Regions from separate parts of the Paenibacillus cineris genome, predicted to be linked through region 2. Evidence: riboswitches for the same ligand, from Rfam matches in the RefSeq annotation. Region 2 holds a riboswitch; each other region holds the start of a gene.
What was found. A riboswitch is a leader RNA that binds a small molecule or an ion and turns the genes downstream of it on or off. The one in region 2 is predicted to bind cyclic di-AMP.

Region 1 (5,601 bases), on a different contig from region 2:
AATAGGTAGAAGAGAGTAATTTGGTGGGTAAACCACATTTTTGAAAAGACAGTCGCCTTTTATAGGGATGAAAGTTTTTCCGAGGTTAGGGAATTTGTGGCAAAATGGAAGCAGCCGGAGTTAGGATGCATCGTGCGGCTGCTTCTCTTCTCCTTGTAGCGGTCATCCCGCCGACAATCAAAAAAAATGCCTCCCACGGCCGGGTTCTAAGCCGAGGAGACACCAAGGAGATATGAAAAAGGTTAGAATTAACAATTTGAATTACTCTTATTATATACTAAAAATCTTAATTTGTCACAGGTGTTGGGATTTCTGATATGCAATCGTGACAAACAATTTTTCCTTTGAAGTAAGTAACATTCTCAGCATTGCCGCAGAAGATGCAGGCCGGTTCGTATTTCTTGAGCATAATACGTTCTCCGTCCACGTAAATCTCAAGTGCGTCTTTCTCTCCAATGCCCAAGGTACGGCGCAGTTCAATGGGGATAACTACCCGACCCAGTTCGTCTACCTTTCTTACAATACCAGTTGATTTCATCATAACTGATCATTGCTCCTCTCGCCATAGTTTTAAAATGTCATAATTCGACAACGTTCTCTCTTTAATGATATCAATAATACCAACGATTCCCAAAACAGTCAACCAGTAAATTTGGTTCAATAACCTTACAAATAGCATAACAGCTAGGAAATCACTCATATCAGGATTCTTTTCCAATTATATCGCCTTGGTAGTATAATGTCGATTTGGAAAACCTTAATTCTGCTTATTTCGACATGTATCGACATCAATTGTCAAAAATATTTCAAAATTAAAACACTTAACAACCCGAATTTCACAAAATGAATGGAGTTGACCTGAACATGAACCCACTAAGTGAGGAAAAAGTCTTTAAAGATCCGGTTCACAATTATATTCACGTCCAGGACTCCACGATTTGGAGGCTTATTAATACGACCGAATTTCAGCGCTTGCGGCGGATCCGGCAGCTTGGAACCTCGTATTTGACGTTTCATGGAGCGGAGCACAGCCGTTTCTCCCATTCTTTAGGGGTATATGAGATTACACGGCGGATTATTTCGCAATTTGAGCGCAGTGGATATCCGGATTGGCCAAAAGAAGAGAGGCTGCTGACGCTGTGTGCGGCGCTGCTGCACGACCTGGGACACGGCCCCTTTTCCCATTCGATTGAAGAAGCCTTTCATATGAATCATGAAGACTGGACTCGCCGGATTGTCACCGGAGATACGGAAGTGAATGATATTCTGAGCGAGATTGCCCCGGACTTCCCGGACAAGGTATCCGCCGTCATCGCGAAGACCTATGATAAACCGATTGTAGTGAACCTCGTTTCGAGCCCCTTGGATGCCGACCGGATGGATTACCTGCTTCGGGATGCTTATTACACCGGGGTGAACTACGGCACGATTGATATTGACCGTATTTTACGGATGCTCCGTCCTTACCAGGGCAGAGTGGTGGTCAAAGAGTCCGGGATGCATGCCGTGGAGGATTATTTAATGTCCAGGTACCAGATGTACTGGCAGGTCTACTTCCATCCGGTAACCCGCAGTTCAGAAATTATTTTGCGCCAAATTTTCCGGCGGGCCAAGGAGCTGTACCAGGATGGTTATCCTTTTGGCTTTATGGTCGAGCCGCTGCCGCAGCTCTTTGAAGACAAACTGGACGTGCAAGCTTATCTGAAGCTGGACGAGGCGCTGATTCAAACGGCCTTCCTCCAGTGGTCCTATGAGGACGACCGCATACTCAGCGAGCTGTGCACCCGATTTATGCACCGCAAACTGTATAAATATGTAGAAATGGACTCCGTCGATTTGGAAATGATCGATGAAATCCGCCGGGAGTTTGGACAAGCCGGAATGAACCCGGAATATGATCTGGAGATTGATTTTCCGACCGATCTTCCTTACGATGTATTTCGTCCGGGTGACGAGTCGAGCCAGAAACAGATCCTGCTGCTCGACCGCCAGGAGCAGCTGCGGGAAATATCCGAGGTGTCGGATATTGTCCGGTCCATCAGCGGCATTCACCGCGGGAAATATCACTTGTATTATCCGGAAGATAAACTGGAAAAGGCGATAACCGATCTTTCTCCTTCGATTTCCCGCATTTTCAAGCTTTAATGACAAAATACATTACGAATAGGAACCTGTGGTACCGACAAGAAAGGAGTTCAAATTCATGGAACTGTTCGACACGCATACCCATCTGGATGCGCAACAATTCGACGAGGACCGGGAGCGGGTCATTGACAATGCCGTACAAGCCGGTGTAACCCGGATGATCAATGTTGGTTTTAACCGGGAGACGATTCCATCGACGATGAAGCTGGTGGAAACGTATGATTTTATATATGCGGCCATAGGCTGGCATCCGCAGGACGCCGTTTTTATGCAGGAAGGCGATCTGGATTGGATTGCATCCTTATGCAGTCACCCCAAGGTGGTGGCCATCGGTGAAATTGGTCTGGATTACTACTGGGACACCTCGCCAAAGGACGTGCAGCACCGGGTCCTCCGCCAGCAAATTGGACTGGCCCGAGAGCTCAACATGCCGATTGTTATACATAACCGGGACGCCCATGAGGATATTGTGAAAATATTACGGGAAGAGAAGGCCGGCGAGGTCGGCGGTGTCATGCATTCGTTCTCGGGGAGCTGGGAAACCGCGAAGCTATGCCTGAATATGGGCTTCCATCTTTCGTTTGGCGGACCTATTACGTTCAAGAATGCCAGAGTCCCCAAAGAGGTTCTGGCTCAGGTTCCGATGGACAGGCTGCTCATCGAAACGGACTCTCCTTATCTCACGCCACACCCTTTCCGAGGGAAGAGAAACGAGTCGGCAAACGTCCGTCTGGTCGCTGAAGCGGCAGCCCAGATTAAGGGGGTTGACCTGGAGGAAATTGCCCAGATTACCACCCAAAATGGGCTGGAACGATTTGGAATTGTATGAAATCGGGAGAAAAACAGCCGAAAAAATGAGCATGAGCGAATGATTAAAGAATTTTAACAAACAAAACGCCGAATATTACATTTTTTTAACCACTTTTTCAAATAAACGTGGTTGATTACCGCTTTACAACATGCATCAAAACAGGATATCATCTTTTCAGTGAATCATTGAGCTGTCGTTAAGGTCTTACCTTCGCAGCTTCATGAACCAGTCTCGCTGAGTCTCCCGCATGGGAGAACGGGGGAACCAATACTGGAGCGGGGCATGACAGACCGGAAGCGGTCCGGTGCTCGCAATCGTATTTGATTTCTTTCTTGGGTCTCTGGGGTGAATTGAACGGCTTTACGCCATGAGCGTAAGGACGCGAATAGGGCGGCTCTCTTTCGCCCGAACCCGACAGCTAACCCCGTAAGCGGATAAAGAGAGGTACCCTCGTGCATGACAATTCCGATATTCAGACATCCGGAAGCCACGAAAGAGTCCTCGTAAGCTCTTTTCTATCGGCTTCTTTTGTTTTGAATAAAGGAGAGGCAGTCATCATACTGTTGTATAACAGGAGGTGACAAATCATGATGGAGAGATTGGTTCATGGTGCAAGAACGCATGCTTTCTGTGGGTTCTTGTAAAAAATTGAGTATAGTCGCGTCAAATACAATCATGCATAACTCTAGACGGCGAGGCTATGAAGGAGGATCGAGAAAGTGGGCGTTTTCCAACCAGAGAAGACCCATGATTCAAAAATCTCCAGCATGTCTTACGCATTGCGATGGAAGCATGAGAATTTGCGCCAGATCTCCACTGCAGCTATCGTTTCAATCGCGGTTACCCTGATGATCTTGCTGCTCGTGTACAGTCAATCGCGAAAACAAGTTTATTTGGTAGTAGACGGTCAAATGAAATCTGTACAGACCAATACATCTTTACTTCAAGAAATGCTGGATGAGCAGGAAATCAGTCTGAAACCCGAGGACCAAATATCGATGCCGCTGAGCGGGGCTATATCCGACGGCGACAAGGTCGTGATCGACCGCGCGAGTCCTGTGAAGGTGACGGCTGATGGTGCAACGAAGCATTTGTATACAACGGCCAAAACGGTCGGCGACGTGCTGAAAGAAACCGGCGTCAAAGTCAAGGAAACAGACATTGTCACTCCGGCTGTCGAAACGGCGGTCTCCACCAACACGGACATCCGGATCGTCCGGATGAACAAACAAGTGATACAGCGTCATGAATCCCTCCCCTTCCGGGTGGTCAAAACCTCCGACCCCAGCATTTACAAAGGCGAGTCGCGGGTGATTCAGCAGGGATCTCCTGGCGTCATGGTGCAGTACATCGAAAAGAAGTACAAAGACGGCAAGCTGGTGTCCATGAAAATGGTGGGCAAAAAAGTGCAGACGGTGACCAAGGATAAGGTCATTGCCGTCGGCACGAAGAAAAAGCCTGTTCCCGTAGTGACCGAAGTCAAAACAGCCGTTGCCAAAGCTTCTTCTACCCCTGCCAAGGTGAAGAAGGTCAGCAGCAGCAGCAGCAGCAGTAACAACCGGGTCAGCAAGGCCGGCGTTGACTTTTCCTACAAGAAGCTGATCAAAGTCTCCATGACCGCTTATTCGTCTGGCGAGTCCGGAGTCGGCACACGCACCGCCACAGGAACACGCGTCACGGAAGGCCGCACGATTGCGGTTGATCCAAGCGTCATTCCTTTGGGATGGTGGGTTTACATTGAAGGCGTTGGCTTCCGTCGTGCGGAAGACACAGGCGGAGCCATTAAAGGAAATAAAATCGATATATACTACGATTCCGTCCAGCAGGCACGCAACTTTGGCCGTAAATCCGGCCTTAAGGTATACGTGATCGGTCCGGTCAAACCGGAGCTGAACTAATTTCGTTTTACTTTGCCATTCTAATGTTATAGTATTATGATCATGAAAATGTCATGCTAAAGAAGAGGAGCTTTCCTCTTCTTTTTGTTGTTAATTTACAGCAGTTTGTCTATACCGGGACCACGCAAAGTACCTGAACAGGCATCACGGTTTATGCCCACTTGCAGGGACTTGGCTGTCCGGCGGCATTGACGGGTATAATGTACTCGAAAGGAAGACAGGAAATCATGATTAAAGAAGTCATTGTGGTGGAAGGCCGGGATGATACCGTGGCCGTAAAGCGGGCGGTGGATGCCGATACGATCGAGACGGGCGGCTCCGCCATCAATGCGCGTATACTCCAGCGGATCGCGCTGGCTCAGGAGCGGCGGGGGGTCATTGTGCTGACGGACCCGGATCACGCCGGCGAAAGAATCCGCAAAATCATTTCGGCCAAGGTGCCTGGCTGCAAGCATGCGTTTATCCCGGAGGCCGATGCAACCCGCAAGGGGGATATCGGTGTGGAGAACGCCTCGCCTGCGGCGATCCGCAGAGCCTTGGAGCGGGTTCACACCTCTTATGAGGGGGCGGAAAGCCAAATCGACATGGAGGACCTGATGGAGGCGGGGCTGCTGGTGCATCCGGATGCCGCCGCCCGGCGGATGGCGATGGGCAACCTCCTCGGTATCGGCTACTGCAACGGCAAGCAATTTTATAAGCGACTCGCCATATTTCAAATATCCCGCGAAGAATTTGCGGATGCGCTTG
Region 2 (5,601 bases):
GTTGCAGACACCGCCTGCCGGAATAGAGAATGATCCGCGGTAGGATCACCGAGCAAGCCAAGCGGGAAGCCAGACCCTCCAAGTGCCCAGAAAAGTCCAAGCGCGCCGTAGACGAACATCCAGGCCATCGTTGCGTAATGGATCCACTCCGGCCAGCGCCTCCACCAGCGTACCATAGGTTTCGATGGAGCCGGGGCAGCCGAAGTTAAAGTTGTTGAGTTAGCCTTATTCATTCGAAATCACGTCCCTCTGTTCAATCTTGAGTTCAGTATAGGCAACTCAAGTAAACAGGAGGTAAACAGGTTCCTAAATTCATCTTAACTTTCCTCAGCTCGCAGCCTGATCGTGATTGATGATCCTTCACCGGGTTTGCTGAGGACATGCAAGCTGCCGCCATGACCCTCGATGAACCTCCTGGCAATAGACAATCCTAGGCCTGCGGGTTCGAAAGCATGTAGAGCGTCATCCCGATGCGTGGGAGTCTCGTTGAATCCGACGCCGTTGTCCTTGATCCGAATTTCCACCGTCCCATCGTCATACAGTGAAGTCCAAACCGTAATCCGGGTGCCAGCCGGGTTGTGGACGACGGCGTTGACGAGCAGATTGCGGACGGCGCGCGTCACCAGCTTCGTGTCGCAGAATACCGGTATGCAGTCAGGATCGGAATCCATCGAGAACAAATATTCGGCGGCCCACGGCGCGCTGCCCACATCCGCAACCGTTCTTCGCACTAGTTCGACGATATCCGTCTTTTCGGCTTTGAGCGGGATTTCCCCTTGAACCGTTTCATTCAGATCTTGCACCAGTTCCTGCAGATGAGCCGCCTTCTGCGAAATGACAGATAGGAATTGCTTCTGCTCCGTATCGCTCCAACGATATTCGGGATGAAGCAGCATTGCAGAGTATCCGGCTATGTAAGTTAAGGGCGTCTTCAGATCGTGAGAGATCCCTTGGATCCACTCCCGCTTCGTTTGTTCCACTTCTCGAAGTGTCTTGTCTTGAAGATGGAGTGTGCGTGTTAGCAATCGTAAATGCTCGAATAGTTCCTTGTAGATCGCATACGGAAATTTTAACCTCCCCGATTCACCGGCACGCAGGTTGTCCCATGCAGGAGGCGGATCGTATCGTCCATTGGCCAGGCGTCTGATCCAGACCACCATGTGATAAAGGGGTTTTCCTAAGTACCAGCCGATCAGGAGCAAGGTAACCAGGAACAGCAGGAGGCAGAGGACGGTCACAAAAATCTCGTAATGCCCGGAGCTATTGCCGCTGCTGATCAATTGCGGCCAGATCAGCCAGGCAACCCCGATAACAATGGCTTCAATACAGATCAATAGGAAGATGAAGATCGCAAGCAGTTGCAGCGCAATGCGCAGCATAAATTTCATGGCGTCAGCCTCTCACCGGAGGAACGAACTTGTATCCGATGCCTCTCAGCGTCACGATGACTCTAGGGTGGGCAAGATCGGCCTCCAGCTTTTTCCGCAGCCTGGAGATATGGATGACGACCGTCTTCTCGTCGCCTTGTACCATCGTGCCCCATACTTGCTCATATAACTGCTGCGCCGTAAATACCTGATTCGGATGTTTGCAGAAATAAAGCAGAAGCTCAAATTCCTTGGCGGGACAAGGCGTCTCCGCTTGGTTGATGATGAGTTGTCCAGTCGTCCGATTCACGGTAAATGTATCGAATCGATAGAGTTCTTCCGCAACTTTGGATTCGGATGTATAAATGGATCTGCGTCTCAAATGAGCCTGGATACGGGCAACGACCTCGAGTGGGTTGAAAGGCTTGGTTACATAATCATCCCCGCCTATTAATAATCCTTGAAGCTTATCGAGATCGCTGGAGCGGGCAGTCAAAAATAGGATAGGTGTCGTAACGGTCTTGCACAGCTCCATGCACAATGCGAATCCGTCCATGTCCGGGAGCATGACATCAAGTACGATCATATCGAAGGTTCTCATCCGCGCGGCCTGAAGCGCTTCGGCGGCGGATTTGGCTCGAACGATAAGATGATATCCCTCTTTAAGCAGCAGATTTTCGATCATGACGAGTATGCCTTCCTCGTCATCGACCAATAAGATAGCTTCACTTCGCATTCACCGACCCCCTTTTTTCAAAATAATACCACGAATAGTTATGCTGAAGTAGCGCTGATCCATGGATCCTACCTCTCAGATATAGAAGGAGACCGGACGTGTCATACATCTAACTTTCAAGCTTGCCTTTTCATTTATTCCAAAAATCAATCGTTCATCCTCAAACTACGACAGTTAATGACGTATTACCATAGTATGATGAAATAAATAACTGCGAAGGAGTAGATGGACTTGAAGAGACTCGCTGGGAAAATCGCTCTCGTAACCGGAGGAAGCCGGGGAGCAGGACGTGGGATTGCCGTTGAGCTTGGGAAAGCCGGAGCAGTAGTTTATGTATCCGGAAGAAGTTTACGAGGGACGACTACACACGGTTTTCCAGGCAGTATCGATGAAACTGTGGAGGAGATTCGAAGTCATGGAGGAGAGGCGTACCCATGTCGTTGCGATCATACCCGTGATGAGGATACACAGGCTTTGATCGAGAGAATCCGACAGGAACAAGGACGGCTCCATATCCTAGTGAATAACGTCTGGGGACTGCATGACTTGGAAGTGAATTTACAATCCAAACCATTCTGGGAATATCCGCTGAACATGTGGGATGCTATGTTTCAGAATGGAGTACGCCCACAAATAGCGACAAACCATTATGCGATCCCGCTTATGCTGGAAGCTGATTCTGGATTGATCGTACATACCACATTTCAGGATCAGGATAAGTATTTAGGAACTTTCTATTACGACCTCGCCAAGAATACCATTAACCGCTCAGTGCTCGGATTAGCTCATGATCTCAAAAACACTGAAATAACCGTGGTAGCGGTCTCCCCTGGCTGGATGAGAACAGAACTGGTATTAAGGAACTTCGGTACAGATGAAGCTCATTGGAAAGAGGTTGAGGCTCTGAAACACACGGAGTCGCCGTACTACGTAGGGCGAGCGGTGTCAGCCCTAGCTGGGGATGATGAGGTGAAACTGAAAAACGGACTGGTACTACAGGTTGGTGATCTTGCCCAGGAATACGGGTTCACCGATATTGATGGACGGTTCATCCCTCCCTTTTTAATATAATCAGTCTCATTGAAAAAACGAATACTCGCTAGAGCTCAGTTAACCGCCTTCTTATCGGGCGGTTAACTGATTAGCTAATATAGGAGTAGATCGTTTGGGTGAGGGACAGTGCGATTCAAGATGCGACTTTCTTTCCAGGAGGCAAATCCCATGAATGCGGGTTTCTATCCTCCATAAGCTTCCCGGGTCCGGTAAATATGCTGGTCCATCAAAAAGTTCAACAGCATGCGGTTGAATGCATGGGGCTGGCACAAATGGGTCGGGTACATCGCATCCTCGATCGTCGCCAGCTGCACATGCCTGAACAGGGTGGCCGCCCGCTGCATTTGCTTGACGAACCACTCGCTTTGGCTGCCTGCGACGCACAGTACAGGCATCGGCAGCCGCGCCAAATTGGCGGGCATCTCCATACGCAGCAGCTCCATGCGCTGCTTGATCGACTCTGTCGGCCGCTTGTGGTACAGCTCCTTGCGGAGGATGCTGTAGACCGGTCTCCACCGGTTATACGTCACCCGCAGCGACCGGAGGAAAAACTCCGCAGGCAAATAATAAGACAGCCAGCTGCACGCCTCGCAAATATTCAGCAAATGGTTCTTTTTCCCGAAGCATCCCGCGAAGTAGCTGTCTACGAGTACCAGGGCGCTGACCCGGTCCGGATGAAGGGCGGCAAACGTCTGGGCGAGCACGCTTCCGCTGGAACAGCCGACAAGCGTCGCCTGCGAAATATGCAGCTTATCCAGCAGCTCGCACAGATCGCTGCATTGGGTTTCCATAATGTGCCCGACCTCCACGTCAAGCTTCCCCGAATTGCCGTAACCCCGGAGGTCCAGCACGATTACCTTCGCCCGCTTGCTGAAATATTCGACCTGGGGCTCAAACATATGATGGGACGACAAATGCCCGTGAATGAACACGATGGGCGTGCCGCTGCCGTGAATTTCATAATATAACGTGGTTCCGTTTACTTGTATCTGAGGCACTTCATGTTCTCCTCTCTCCCAAATAACCTGTTTTCTCTGTTTGTGCAAAATCGTGGGCGCCGCCCGCTTGGGAATCGATGCTTCTTCTTGTTTAAACAACAAAAAAGAAGCACCGGAAAGAGGACACTCTTCCATGCTTCCAACTCCAAGGCCGAATAAGCCTTTCCATCTGCATGAATAACAGCTGCCTCTCTTAACACGCTTGCGTGGTTAGCTGACGGATTCGGGCCCAAGAGTAGCCCTACTCATCACTTTCGAGATTCACCCCATATGGCCGCAGCGGATGCTGCAGACACGACCGGTTCCCCCGCTTTCCGCCCTCCGGCGGAAATTCAGCGAATAGACATATTCCATGTACACGCTTCATCCTTCAAAATGAGCGCACAGAAAAACACAGAGCAGATACCCTGTGTTGATGCGTCAAATCACAGTTTCCTCCGCTCTCAACTACGCTTACGAGGTTAGCTGACGGATTCGGGCCGTGAGAGTAGCCCTACGGAAACAGGCATTGTCCTGCCTCCGATTCACCCCTGCAAGCCGCAAGCCCCAGCATAAAGATCCGTGGGACGAGGACTGCGATTGGTTCCCCCGCTTTTCATCGGAAAATTCAGCGTTCATCAAGTCGCAAATCTTACTCTATTGGATGATGAAATGAATATACGCCTGGGACGGCGAACTGTAAAGCAGGGAAACGATACGATTCCCTGCTTTATTTGGGGATCTGATGGGAAAACGGGTCCTAATCCGTAGGAATCATTGTTTTACGGCCTTTCCTACCGCTTTCCTTAGCTTTGCTGGATAACTGAAGGCGGGAAGCCATTCATATGGCTGAACCCGCCCATTGGATCGGAATATAATGCCGGTATAGGGCTGAAGCCGCTAGGCTGAAAAAAAGCGGCTTTTTGCCGGAATTTTGGACTTTGCACTGGAAAGATGCTGGTTTTGATCCGAAAAATCCGCCTCGTCTTCTTGCCAAAGATATCCCTTGGACGTATGATGCGGATAGTTTACCAATCGGACACATGTATGGAACCCTACTGGCCGTGACGATCCGGAACAAGACGGCAGGGAGTATCCATGAAATCACGGTCAAGGAGGATGTCACGATGAACCGGGCTTTGATTCCCACCATCGAACTGTTTGAAATCGTTCTTCCAAGATACCAGCACCACAGCCTGGGCTGGCTGGAAAACTGCCGGATCGGCATTTTAAAGCTGCCTTACTCCGGCGAGGAAGGGCTTGCCGAGGGCCTGCTGTGCTCAGGCAAGCAAGCCTTCGATCTGGTACGGTGGGGCTGCCGCCTGCGCTATATTTGCGGCCTGACGCTGGAAGAGGCCATCACCGCGACGGCCATGAACATTCTGAAGCATCCGGATCACAATCAGTACCCGCTCGCGCTGATGGCGCTGCTTGATGTCAGGTCACGCCTGGAGCAGCATACCGCGCG
Region 3 (5,601 bases), 280 kb from region 2:
AATCGTAATAAGGAAACCGTTGCAGATTACCTCTTACGCCTTCCAAATAGAGGACAAATCCGATACGTCACTATGAATATGTGGCAACCGTATAAGGACGCTGTAAGGGATTTATTGCCAAAAGCTCTTATCATCGTAGATAAATTTCACGTTGTCCGTATGGCAAACCATGCGTTAGAAACCATTCGTAAGCAGATCCTTGAAGGATTATCGCCAAAAGAACGCCGCGGGCTGATGCCAGGCCGTTTTATCCTCTTAAAACGGGATATAGAGCTTACAGAGAAGGATCGGATTACGCTAGACCTTTGGAGAAAGAATCATCCGTCTCTCGTCACTGCTTATGACTTAAAGGAATCATATTTGGATATTTGGGAATGTGATAACAGACAAACGGCATTTCTAAAATACAACGAATGGAAAGCTAAAGTACCAACCGAACTGCAATCCGCTTTTGAACCACTGACAAACGCTATGAAGAACTGGGAAGAAGAAATATTCGCTTATTTCGACCATCGCATTCGCATTCCAGATGCTTATACGGAATCTCTAATTAGCCTTATTCGAGTCATTAATCGTTTAAGAAGGGGATACTCTTTTGAGGCCCTAAGCGCCAAGATACTCTTTACAGAGGGACTTAGAAAGCAATGCAAACCAAAGTACCAGAGGCGGATTGGTAGCTACTATCAACGGGAGGAAAACTTCCCGATGTTTAATAAACCAGCTATCGAGGTTGTTCGTGAGCCAGAAGAAATAATCTTCCTTGGAATTGATTTTCCCACCTTAATCGATAAATTGGAGAAGGACGAATTATAAGGTCTCGAACCATTAATATAGATCCTTACAACGAAACGATGGGCAAGTTAAAATTTACAATGAGGCAATGTGCTTATTCTTTTGCTCCATAGAGCCTTTCGTTAACTTACTTCTAAATTGAATAAACAGATAAATAGCACGAACAAAGAGATCAATAGCGATTGAAAGCCAAACTCCGGCAATTCCTAAATTGAAATGTATACTCAAGACATATACCCCAACAACCCTGATTAGCCACATTCCGATAGCTGTGCTGTACATGGGACTCTTGGTATCTCCCGCTCCTTGCAATGCGCCGGCTAGTACCAAACCTATAGCCAAAAAGGGCTGCGCAAAGGCATCGATGCGTAGAGCGGTTGTTACCATACGTATTGCATTGGTTTCATCGGTAAACCAAGTCGCCGCCACAGGAGAGAAAACAAAAAGGAGAATACCCACGAAGGACATAAATATAACGGCAATACCTGTTGTTAAAAGCCCGAATTGGTAAGCATCCTTTCGTCGATTTGCCCCCAAATATTGCCCTACCAAGGTAGTGGCCGCAACAGCCAAGCCATATCCGGGCATGTAAGAGAAGATTTCAATATTTCCAGCAATCGTATGTGCTGCATACACTTCAGTTCCTACACGAACGATGAGTCCGAAATATAGCACTTGTCCAAAGCGCATAATTAATCGTTCTGCAACTGCCGGTGCAGAAAGCTGTAACAAAGGAAGTGTATGATGACCAGCACTCATTTTTAGAGGAAAAGAAAGCTTGGATTTACGGATATACATAAACAATACAACGGAGCCAACTAAACGAACCAGAACGGTAGCCCATGCAGCCCCAGCAATCCCCATCCCTGGCAACCCTGCCAAACCAAAAATTAAAATGTAATCGAGTATTACATGGAGCAGGTTAATCCATAGTCCAACTTTCATTGGCGTTTTCGTATCGCCTGCAGCTCTTAAGATACTTCCAAAAATGGTCATAAGGGATATGAAAATGGAAGGAACAGCGACGATGCGGAAGTAAACAACTCCACTGGCCAACACATTCGGCTCGGCACCCATGATCTGCAGTAAAGGTTGGGCAAAGAAAAACGTAATGACCCCAAAAATAATACCCAGTATGGCGGAAATAAGGCTCGACTGTCTAGCAATGGCCTTTGCTTTATCTAAATCACCTGCACCAACACTTTTGGCGATCAGTGATGAGGTGCCGATACCCATGGCTAAAAATACAGCAAGATAGACAGCTAAAATAGCATTGGTTACGCCAACCGCAGTAACCTCGTTTAATCCCAGTTTCGATACAAATAGTGTATCAACAAAACCAACGATCGTTTGCAATAGATTTTCAATCATTGCAGGTAAACCTAAGGACAAGATGATCTTAATTTTCTCCCTATTGCTCGTGTCTTTAATTTCAATTCCTTTGGACACAATTATCTACCCCCTCTTTATGGAAACTAATGAATGCTTTCGTGAGGCACCCGGTGGTATGATCTACGCTTGATTATATCCCCCTAGGGGGGATGCGATCAAGCGTAAATTCCCTGTAGATTATCTACAGGGAATTTTTACGGGAATAATTTTTTCAGTGGATATTGGCAATCTCAGGGGAGTATTAACTTCCTTTTATAAGATGAAATTCATTTAGTGTCTGCCTTTTGTTTTATGTTCATTTGTCTTACTTATTCGCGATGGGGGGAGTAAGTCTAAGCGTTATTCCTGATTTGATGAAGCGGTATACCATGGTGGCCACAATTAGAGTAAACATTATTCTAAATTGTCTTGGGGATAGAATGATAGTCCGGACAATCCCTTCTTGCTATTCGTGTATTATCTAATAAAGTGATCCAGCGCTTTATTGAGGTCGCGCAGAACTTCCTCTTCATTTCCATGGTATGCGGCTTCAATCACGCAGGTTTCTAAGTGATCTTTCAAAACCACCTTTGCTGTGCTTTCCAATGCTTTTCGAACAGCTGCGATTTGCAGTAAAATCTCGGAACAATCACGTTCATTTGAAGCCATTTCTTTGATGGATCGAACATGTCCCTCGATCCGAGCAAGCCGATTAACGACGGCCTTCATATTTTTATGCGTATGAGAATGTGTATGCGTAACAATGTGAGTGTGCTCCCCACCATTACCATGATCATGTTCAGTCATGTCCCAACCCCCTTCTGCAAATTATAACCCCCATAGGGGGATGACAGCAATAATCGGGGGGTATAAGCTCACGTTTACGAAGGGAAACCTTCACAAGTTCTTCATAAGTTTTGGGTAGAATGTTTGGGAGATGAGGATTCAATCCAAATAGAAATATGCAAAGGTGTGTGACAAACTGTGAAAAAAGTATTCATTTTTATTAGCCTTGCAGCAATCCTGGTGCTAAGTGCGTGTGGGAACAAGGATAACGCAAACAATAATACGAACATGGACATGGGCAGCGACCATTCAAATATGGGGGATATGGGCAGCATGAATCATTCCGGTTCTGGTGAGGTTCCTGCAGGGTTAAAAGAAGCTCAAAATCCCACATATAAAGTTGGAGATGAGGTTGTGATCCATGCCAAGCATATGGAGGGCATGGATGGAGCTAAGGCTAAAGTGGTCGGTGCCTACGACACGGTGGCTTATGCTGTAACGTATACTCCAACCACTGGAGGTGAACCCGTCCCCAATCACAAGTGGATTATCCAGGAGGAAATAAAGGATGCGGGTAGTGAGCCCTTGCAACCTGGAACTAAGGTGACCATGGAGGCTGATCACATGGAAGGTATGAAAGGCGCAGAGGGCACCATTGACTCAGCTGAAAAAACAACGGTGTACATGGTTGACTACACGCCAACTACAGGAGGAAACCCCGTTAAGAATCATCAATGGGTAGTCGAAAGTGAGCTTTCTAAATAGAGTATTTTTTAGCAGGTGAGTGATGCTGCGTGGCACAAGACGGCGAGTTCCTTTCTCCTTATGTATGTTATATGACTGATACTGTAAATATTGGATATGGGCAGCGTTATGACGTGTTATCGACAAGCTCAATGAAGATCATGGTTCGACTGTGTACTGACGGATAAATTAACCGATCTGGCAATGCCAGATCGGTTTTTTGTTTGGCGTCTATATGATGATTTGCCTTAGTTTTTTTGTTGCTCGGAATCAATCCTTTACAAAATTGTTATTTTTTCTTGCTTAACATGTTCCGTTACCAAGATAAGTACCTCGATTTCGGGAATAGTAATCGACAAACTTTACTCAGCTTCGCTGAAACTTCCATAAAATTCAACAAATATCAGTAAAATAGTTACGATTAACGGGAATCTATTAATTAGCCATTGACAAAAAAACTGATTGTATACTACATTATGTAGGGTTACATTTTTTTAATCATTATTGCCGAATTTCTTGATACTGAAAACGGGGGAACCATTTTTGGGTGAAATATTCTCATTGAAGAATAGAGGGAACCTTCTACCGAACCCTTAGCTAACTCCGTAGGCATCGGAAGGAGAACTACATCGTGAAGAAAGTAATACTGTCAATGTTAGGTGCGGCCATTGTTTTTTCAGCAAGTGCAACCAGTTCCTTTGCCAGCTCCGTTAAACTCGAAAGTGAGGTGGATAAGGTCGTAGGCACTCCTTATCAGTGGGGCGGCACATCAGTGGCTGGTTTTGACTGTTCCGGTTTTATTTTATACATATTCGATAAATTCAATTTAGATTTACCCCGCACATCTAAAACACAGGCTCAAGTCGGAACTCCAGTAGATCGTGAAAACCTTAGAGCAGGAGACCTGGTATTCTTTAATACGGACGGTACGGGAATATCCCACGCGGGTATTTATATCGGCAATAATGAGTTTGCACACTCTTCAAGCAGTAAAGGCGTTACCATTAGCAAATTATCGGATTCATATTATAAAAATCGGTATGTTACAGCACGCCGCGTCGTGAGTCAACAAAGTTACCTGAAAATGATCAGTGAAATTTGATCTAGTCGGGATAATCTACCTAAATCAAAAATGAAAGCACCGGCTGAAGTCAGCCGGTGCGTTTTGTTGTTTATTCAGGGACGTTGTTCACATTGGGATCAGGCGTATAATTATTTTGATAATCATCATACATCACATCAGTTACCATTCCAGCGGAGGCGTGGTGTAAATCGTGGCAATGGAACATCCATTCACCAGGGTTGTCAGCTTCAAAAGCAACTTCATACGTTTCGCCAGGTTTGACGTTCAGCGTGTCTTTCATGATCGGAGATCCTTGAACTGGCTTGCCATTCTTGCTCAAGACTTGGAAGAAATGGCCGTGCAGGTGCATCGGGTGATCGTCCATTCTGGATTGATTTACAAAGGTCACCTTTACCTTATCTCCTTTTTTTACTTTGATTGTATCCGTGTCCGGAAAAACCTTTCCATTGATCGTGTAAACCATATCTCCATTTCTCATCTCGGTATTCAGATTCATCGTCACGTCTTCATCAAAGCTTTGATCCAAAGAAAATGCGGTTGCAGACATGGTTCCGTACTTCTCCAAATCAAAATCGGGGAGTTCTTCGAAGGCATCGGAAGGGTCGGGCTTCGCATTAGAACCTTCGTATTGAATCATGGCTTTCATATTTTGTGCTCGATTATCCTTTGCGTGTTCTTCCAGCAACCAATTTCCGGGATGATCTGCGGTAAATTCAATGTCATATCGTTCTCCGGGAGCAATCGAGACGAATTGATCCTTGATCACAGCCGGGTCATTCACGGGCTGCCCGTCGGATGCAACAACCTTAAAGGAATGACCGTGT
Region 4 (5,601 bases), on a different contig from region 2:
GCCGCGAACCTCGGCCAGTATATCGGCATTGAGTCGCTGCACCGGATCGAGGCGTTCGACAACTCCAACATCCAGGGAACGAATCCGGTATCGGCAATGGTCGTGTTTATCGACGGCAAGCCGGACAAAAAGGAATACCGGAAGTACAAAATCCGTTCGGTTCAGGGACCAGACGATTACGATACGATGCGGGAGGTCGTCCGCAGACGCTATGAGCGCGTGCTCAAAGAAAATTTGGAGCTGCCCGACCTGATTGTCGTTGACGGCGGCAAAGGCCAAATTTCCGCTGCGATCGACGTGCTGCAGAACGAGCTGGGCTTGTTCATCCCGGTGTGCGGTCTGGTCAAGGACGTCAAGCACCGGACCGCGCAGCTGATGGTGGGCGATCCGCCCGAGCCGATTTCGCTGCCGCGCGACAGCCAGGAGTTCTACCTGCTTCAGCGCATCCAGGATGAGGTGCACCGGTTCGCCATCACCTTCCACCGCGAGCAGCGCGGCAAGTCGATGGTGGCATCCAAGCTCGACGCCATCCCGGGCATCGGCGAGAAGCGGCGCAAGCTGCTGCTGAAGCATTTTGGCTCGCTCAAAAAAATAAAAGAGGCCCGGATTGAAGACTTCCGGCCTCTCTCGATCGGCGACAAGCTCGCCGGACAAATTATAGCAGCCCTTCAGGAGGAGGAGTCGTAGCATACGGCTTCTCCTTCTTTTTGCCGTAAAACAGGTAAATGACCCAGGCGACGATAAACGGCATGACGCAGGTGACCACGCCCGCCAAAATGTTCGTCAGATCCCCCATGCTGAACAAGCTGAAGCTCATCAGGATGCTGTCGAACACGACGTGGGCGAACATGACCGCGATGTAGCCGTGACGCAGGAAGATCAAGCTGAACAGGAGACCGATGAACAGGAGCTCAATCGGCCGGGTGTATATCGGGTAGATCGGGTACAGCGTATGGCCGAAGGCCCAAATCAGCGTCGGAATGACGCAGGCGACAAATGTGTTTCTTACGATTTTCTTCAGCATCGGTATGCCGAACAGGCGGTACACGGCTTCCTCGGAGATGCCGGCCATCCAGGCCATGATCGGCAGCATCCACGGATACAGCATGTTATACGGGGACTGCGAGGCGTCCGTCGTGGACCAGCTGTGGATCGTCCGGTCCAGGACGAGATAGATCACCGACTGCGCCCCCATCAGGATAAACGCCCACAAATACCCGGTGAACATGCTGTGGAGCACGTAACGCCCGTATCCAGGCTCTTTGGCGCGGGCCCAGGCGTTGTAACCGGCTTTGCGCCATAGTCCGTCCCCGCCGACCAGGGAGAAATACAGGAGCACCGTCATCGCTATGCTCAGGATCACCTGAACGACCATGGCCGCGATGATCCCGAACTGGGAGAAGCCTTCCGCTTCCAGCACTGGCAGCATGTTATAAGTCGTCAGCAATGAGACAACAAAATAAAACAAGGACAAAAACAGCCCGCGTGCAAAGGAGGTGTACCGCCGCGTCAGTGCACTGTAAATGATGGCGAGAATGCCGAGCACGATCGTAAACAGTCCGTATCCCAGCATAGTCAGCATCGTGGCGCTTTTGGTCTGCTTCTCTACATAAGCCGTATGAGCGGATGGGACCGAAAATCCAGGGAGGAAGGAGTGAAGCTCCCCATCCTCAAAGGCAAACTTGAATTCCAGCTGCGATTCCCCGATGTGCGAGGAGAAGTCGGTATAGATCAATCCGGGCTCATCCTTGCCGCTCGATACTTTCAGGGAGCCGGTGTTATAGCCCAGCTTCTGCAGCCAGGACGAGGCGATTTCCTCTTTATCCTCCAGCGTCATGTTCCCTTCCACAATTCTCAGTTTCTGCTTGCGCATGGTTTCGTTCGATTCAGCCATCGCGGCAGCATACTTGGAGTATGGAGGCGTGATAGAGAACCCGACCACCTTGCCCGTGTTCATATGTACGTCTACATTGACATATCCCTGATCGCTCGACTCGGGCAGCCGGACCCGGAACACGTCATAAGGATACTTCGGTTCGTATTTCTTGTTATATTCGTTAAGAAGCTTCTCTCTGGATAAATAACCGTAAAGGTCCGATTCCGACTGGTACGTGACGAGCGGTTCGGCGGCAATGCCTGTTTGAATATTCAACCGGTCCGAGGCAAACGCTTTGGCGGCTGCTTCCGCCTCCGATTTGCTGATGACCTTGGTCGTTTGCCCCTCTAGCGTCTCCGAGCTCGTCTGCGGAAACACTTGTACAAAAAAGAATAAAATAAGGCCGATGACCCCCAAAATGCCCAGCCATTTATAATTGGCCCTGATTTCCAGCGGCTGGTTTAACCGGTCCATGAAATCCCCCCTTGAATGTGATAAAGATACCATTCCCCCCAATACAGTACGGTAAACATAACATAGAAGATTCGCCCAAAACCAGTATACCCTGAAAATAGTGGTGAAAAAACGATGAAAATCAAGGAAAGCCATCGAAAAGAGAAGATAACCGCAGGCCGTGTCCACCTGCATTGCGAATCAGGCTGTTTTCCATCCAATTCATCAGAAAAAGGCCTTTGTGAAGTCCTACAATAAAGATTATAATTTTGATGCAAATGAATAAGAACGCCGAATTTCCAAGTGAAAACGGGGGAACCAATTTTTTGGGGTGAATTTCGTTGGGACGGTTTAGTCCGCGAATAGGGCAACCTGTGCATGCCCGAATCCGTCAGCTAACCTCGTAGGCGTCGTGCATGCAGGAGCCAAACCGAAAGGCATTGGATTTCCGATGCTTTTTTTCTTTTGACTTTTTTAAAGAGGTGAATGTATTGATTGGGAAATGGAAGTGGTTCCGGCTGGCCCCTCCGCAAGTATTAACGCTCGGTTTTGCGGCCATCATTTTGATCGGAGCCATACTGCTCACCTTGCCGATTTCGAACACGACGGGTAAGCCGCTGAATTTTATGGATGCCTTGTTTACGGCAACCTCGGCGACCTGCGTGACCGGTTTGGTTGTCAAAGATACGGGGCTGTATTTCAGCACGTTCGGTCAAGTCGTCATCATGCTGCTGATCCAGATCGGCGGGCTCGGTTTTATGACGATGGCCACGCTGATCGCTCTGGTGTTCAAGCGCCGGATTTCGCTCCGGGACCGGCTCCTGCTGCAGGAAGCGATGAATCAGAACACGATGGAAGGCATCGTCCGCCTGATTCGGAAAGTGATATTTTTTTCGTTGAGTATCGAAGGCTGCGGAGCGTTGCTGCTCGCCATCCGGTGGTCGTTCGATATGCCTCTTGGAAAAGCGATCTATTTTGGAATATTTCATGGCGTGTCCATGTTCAATAATGCGGGATTTGACCTGTTCGGCCATTTTAACAGCCTGACGGGATTTGTATACGATCCGCTCGTCAATTTTGTCGTGATGTTTCTGATCGTATCCGGCGGCATCGGCTTTATCGTCATGTCCGATCTGGTGGATTACCAGGTACACCGGAAACTGTCGCTCCATACCAAAGTGGTGCTGTCCATGACCGGTGCCCTGATTGTGGTCGGAGCGGTCGTCATCTTTATCTTTGAATTCACGAATCCCAAGACGCTCGGTTCGCTGAATTGGGGCGGCAAAATTCTCGCCTCCCTGTTCCAGTCGGTCACGCCGCGGACGGCAGGGGCGAATACGCTGAACTTGGCAGATATGCGCCAGGCATCGCAATTTTTCACGATTATTCTGATGTTTATCGGCGCGTCGCCGGGCTCTACCGGGGGCGGGATCAAGACCACGACGTTCACCATCCTCGTCGGTGCGGTGATCGCGATGATCCGCGGCCGCGACGATATCGTCCTGTACCGGTACCGTTTGGCGCAGGAGAGGATTTTCAAAGCGTTGACCATTACCTTTCTGGCCTTGTTTCTGGTCGTCGGCGTATCGATGATTCTGTCCACGACAGAAGACAGCAGCTTTTTGATGATCCTGTACGAGACGACTTCGGCTTTCGGCACCGTAGGATTATCGCTCGGGCTGACGCCGCATTTGTCCTTGATCGGGAAAATCCTGATCTGCCTGACGATGTTTGCCGGCCGTCTTGGGCCGCTGACCTTCGCCTACGCGCTTGGTCCGAAGAAGGGCAAGGAGCTGTACCGCCATCCCGAAGGTAAGATCATTATCGGGTAAGGAATTTGGGTGATTCAAAGTTTCAATATTGTTATAAGAACCATATATAGAACCAACATTAAAGGATAAGGAGCATCTGGAAAGAAATGAAAACACAGCAGTTTGTCGTGATCGGTTTAGGGAGGTTCGGCTCAAGCTTGGCCATGGAGCTTATGGATCTGGGTTATGAGGTGCTTGGGGTAGACATCAATGAAGAAGTGGTCAATGATATGAGCGAGCATCTGACCCACGCCGTGGTGGCGGATGCAACCGATGAGGAGGTTCTCAAATCGCTGGGAATCCGCAATTTTGACTGCGGAATCGTGGCGATAGGGGACGATATCCAGATGAGCATCCTGGCCGCAATCCTGCTGAAAGAACTCGGCGTTCAGACCGTAGTGGCGAAGGCCATCTCCATGCTGCACGGCAAAGCCTTGTCCAAGCTGGGCGTGGACCGGGTCATCTTTCCGGAGCGGGACATGGGCATCCGGGTGGCGCACCAGCTCGTGACGCCGAATTTGCTGGATTACATTGAGCTGTCCAAAGATTACAGCATCGTGGAGATGACCGTACCGCAATGCCTGAACGGGAAGACGCTGAGCGAAGTCAATACGAGAGCCCGGTACGGATGCAGCATTGTTGCGCTCCATCGTACCGAGGGAGTCATCGTCGCGCCGACGGCGATGGACCAGCTGCATGCGGGCGACATCATGGTCATCATTGGCTCCAACAGCAATATCGACCGCTTCGAGAGCGAAGCGGTGAACGTCAAGTCATAAATCCGGAAGTGAGACAGACATGGAATCCCCGACGACCGAAATTATTCATCACATTTTAATACTGCTGCTGTTTATCATTGCCGTCGGCATGCTGTCCGGAAGACTGGCCTCCTGGCTCAGGCTTCCGGACGTTGCTGTGTTTATCGTGGCCGGCATGCTGCTTGGGCAGGGGCTGCATCTGATCAACGAAACAAGCAGCTCCCTCATCAACCAGCTGATCCTCACCGTTGGGTCGGCGCTTATTCTGTTTGACGGCGGCCGTAACCTGAAGCTGAGCGGGCTGCGGAAGGTATGGATCACACTTTCCATGCTGAGCGTTCCCGGCGTTATCGTCACGACCTTGATCGTCGGAGCTGCCGTGCATTACCTGTTCGGGCTGGACTGGCTCGTAGCCTTCCTGGCCGCCGCCGTCATTGCCTCGACTGACCCCGCTTCGATCATTCCTGTGTTCAAGCAGGTAAAGATCAAGGAAAGGGTCCGGGAGACGGTGGAGAGCGAGTCTGCCTTCAACGATGCGACCGGCTCGATTCTGACCTTTGCGCTGCTGGCCGCGGTGACGGGCAGCGGTTCTTTACATATCGGGACGATGGCCTGGGATTTCGTAAAAACCGCCGTCGGCGGCATTCTCGTCGGCGCCGTCGTATCTATGATTCTTACGTATCTCGTTGCCCATTTCCGGCTT

Region 1: it holds a riboswitch for cyclic di-AMP, as region 2 does, so the genes downstream of both, KI379_RS32675 (3D domain-containing protein) here and KI379_RS04285 (alpha/beta fold hydrolase) in region 2, are expected to answer to the same signal.
Region 3: it holds a riboswitch for cyclic di-AMP, as region 2 does, so the genes downstream of both, KI379_RS05555 (C40 family peptidase) here and KI379_RS04285 (alpha/beta fold hydrolase) in region 2, are expected to answer to the same signal.
Region 4: it holds a riboswitch for cyclic di-AMP, as region 2 does, so the genes downstream of both, KI379_RS30610 (TrkH family potassium uptake protein) here and KI379_RS04285 (alpha/beta fold hydrolase) in region 2, are expected to answer to the same signal.

The regions. Positions count from the first base shown of each region.
Region 1 covers NZ_BORU01000007.1:9,684-15,284, forward strand. Annotated here, with positions in the region: gene KI379_RS32660 (AbrB/MazE/SpoVT family DNA-binding domain-containing protein) at 287-541, opposite strand; gene KI379_RS32665 (HD domain-containing protein) at 865-2,145, shown strand; gene KI379_RS32670 (TatD family hydrolase) at 2,204-2,974, shown strand; cyclic di-AMP (ydaO/yuaA leader) riboswitch at 3,179-3,405, shown strand; gene KI379_RS32675 (3D domain-containing protein) at 3,676-4,854, shown strand; gene rnmV (ribonuclease M5) at 5,082-5,601, shown strand, end outside.
Region 2 covers NZ_BORU01000001.1:836,986-842,586, reverse strand. Annotated here, with positions in the region: gene KI379_RS04305 (hypothetical protein) at 1-233, opposite strand, end outside; gene KI379_RS04300 (sensor histidine kinase) at 318-1,388, opposite strand; gene KI379_RS04295 (response regulator transcription factor) at 1,393-2,103, opposite strand; gene KI379_RS04290 (SDR family NAD(P)-dependent oxidoreductase) at 2,335-3,174, shown strand; gene KI379_RS04285 (alpha/beta fold hydrolase) at 3,339-4,154, opposite strand; cyclic di-AMP (ydaO/yuaA leader) riboswitch at 4,338-4,502, opposite strand; cyclic di-AMP (ydaO/yuaA leader) riboswitch at 4,590-4,777, opposite strand; gene KI379_RS04280 (hypothetical protein) at 5,261-5,601, shown strand, end outside.
Region 3 covers NZ_BORU01000001.1:1,116,708-1,122,308, forward strand. Annotated here, with positions in the region: gene KI379_RS05535 (ISL3 family transposase) at 1-813, shown strand, start outside; gene KI379_RS05540 (MATE family efflux transporter) at 868-2,241, opposite strand; gene KI379_RS05545 (metal-sensing transcriptional repressor) at 2,641-2,970, opposite strand; gene KI379_RS05550 (YdhK family protein) at 3,148-3,714, shown strand; cyclic di-AMP (ydaO/yuaA leader) riboswitch at 4,189-4,320, shown strand; gene KI379_RS05555 (C40 family peptidase) at 4,325-4,795, shown strand; gene KI379_RS05560 (multicopper oxidase family protein) at 4,866-5,601, opposite strand, start outside.
Region 4 covers NZ_BORU01000005.1:291,057-296,657, forward strand. Annotated here, with positions in the region: gene uvrC (excinuclease ABC subunit UvrC) at 1-687, shown strand, start outside; gene KI379_RS30605 (CPBP family intramembrane glutamic endopeptidase) at 656-2,350, opposite strand; cyclic di-AMP (ydaO/yuaA leader) riboswitch at 2,609-2,753, shown strand; gene KI379_RS30610 (TrkH family potassium uptake protein) at 2,821-4,161, shown strand; gene KI379_RS30615 (potassium channel family protein) at 4,248-4,919, shown strand; gene KI379_RS30620 (cation:proton antiporter) at 4,939-5,601, shown strand, end outside.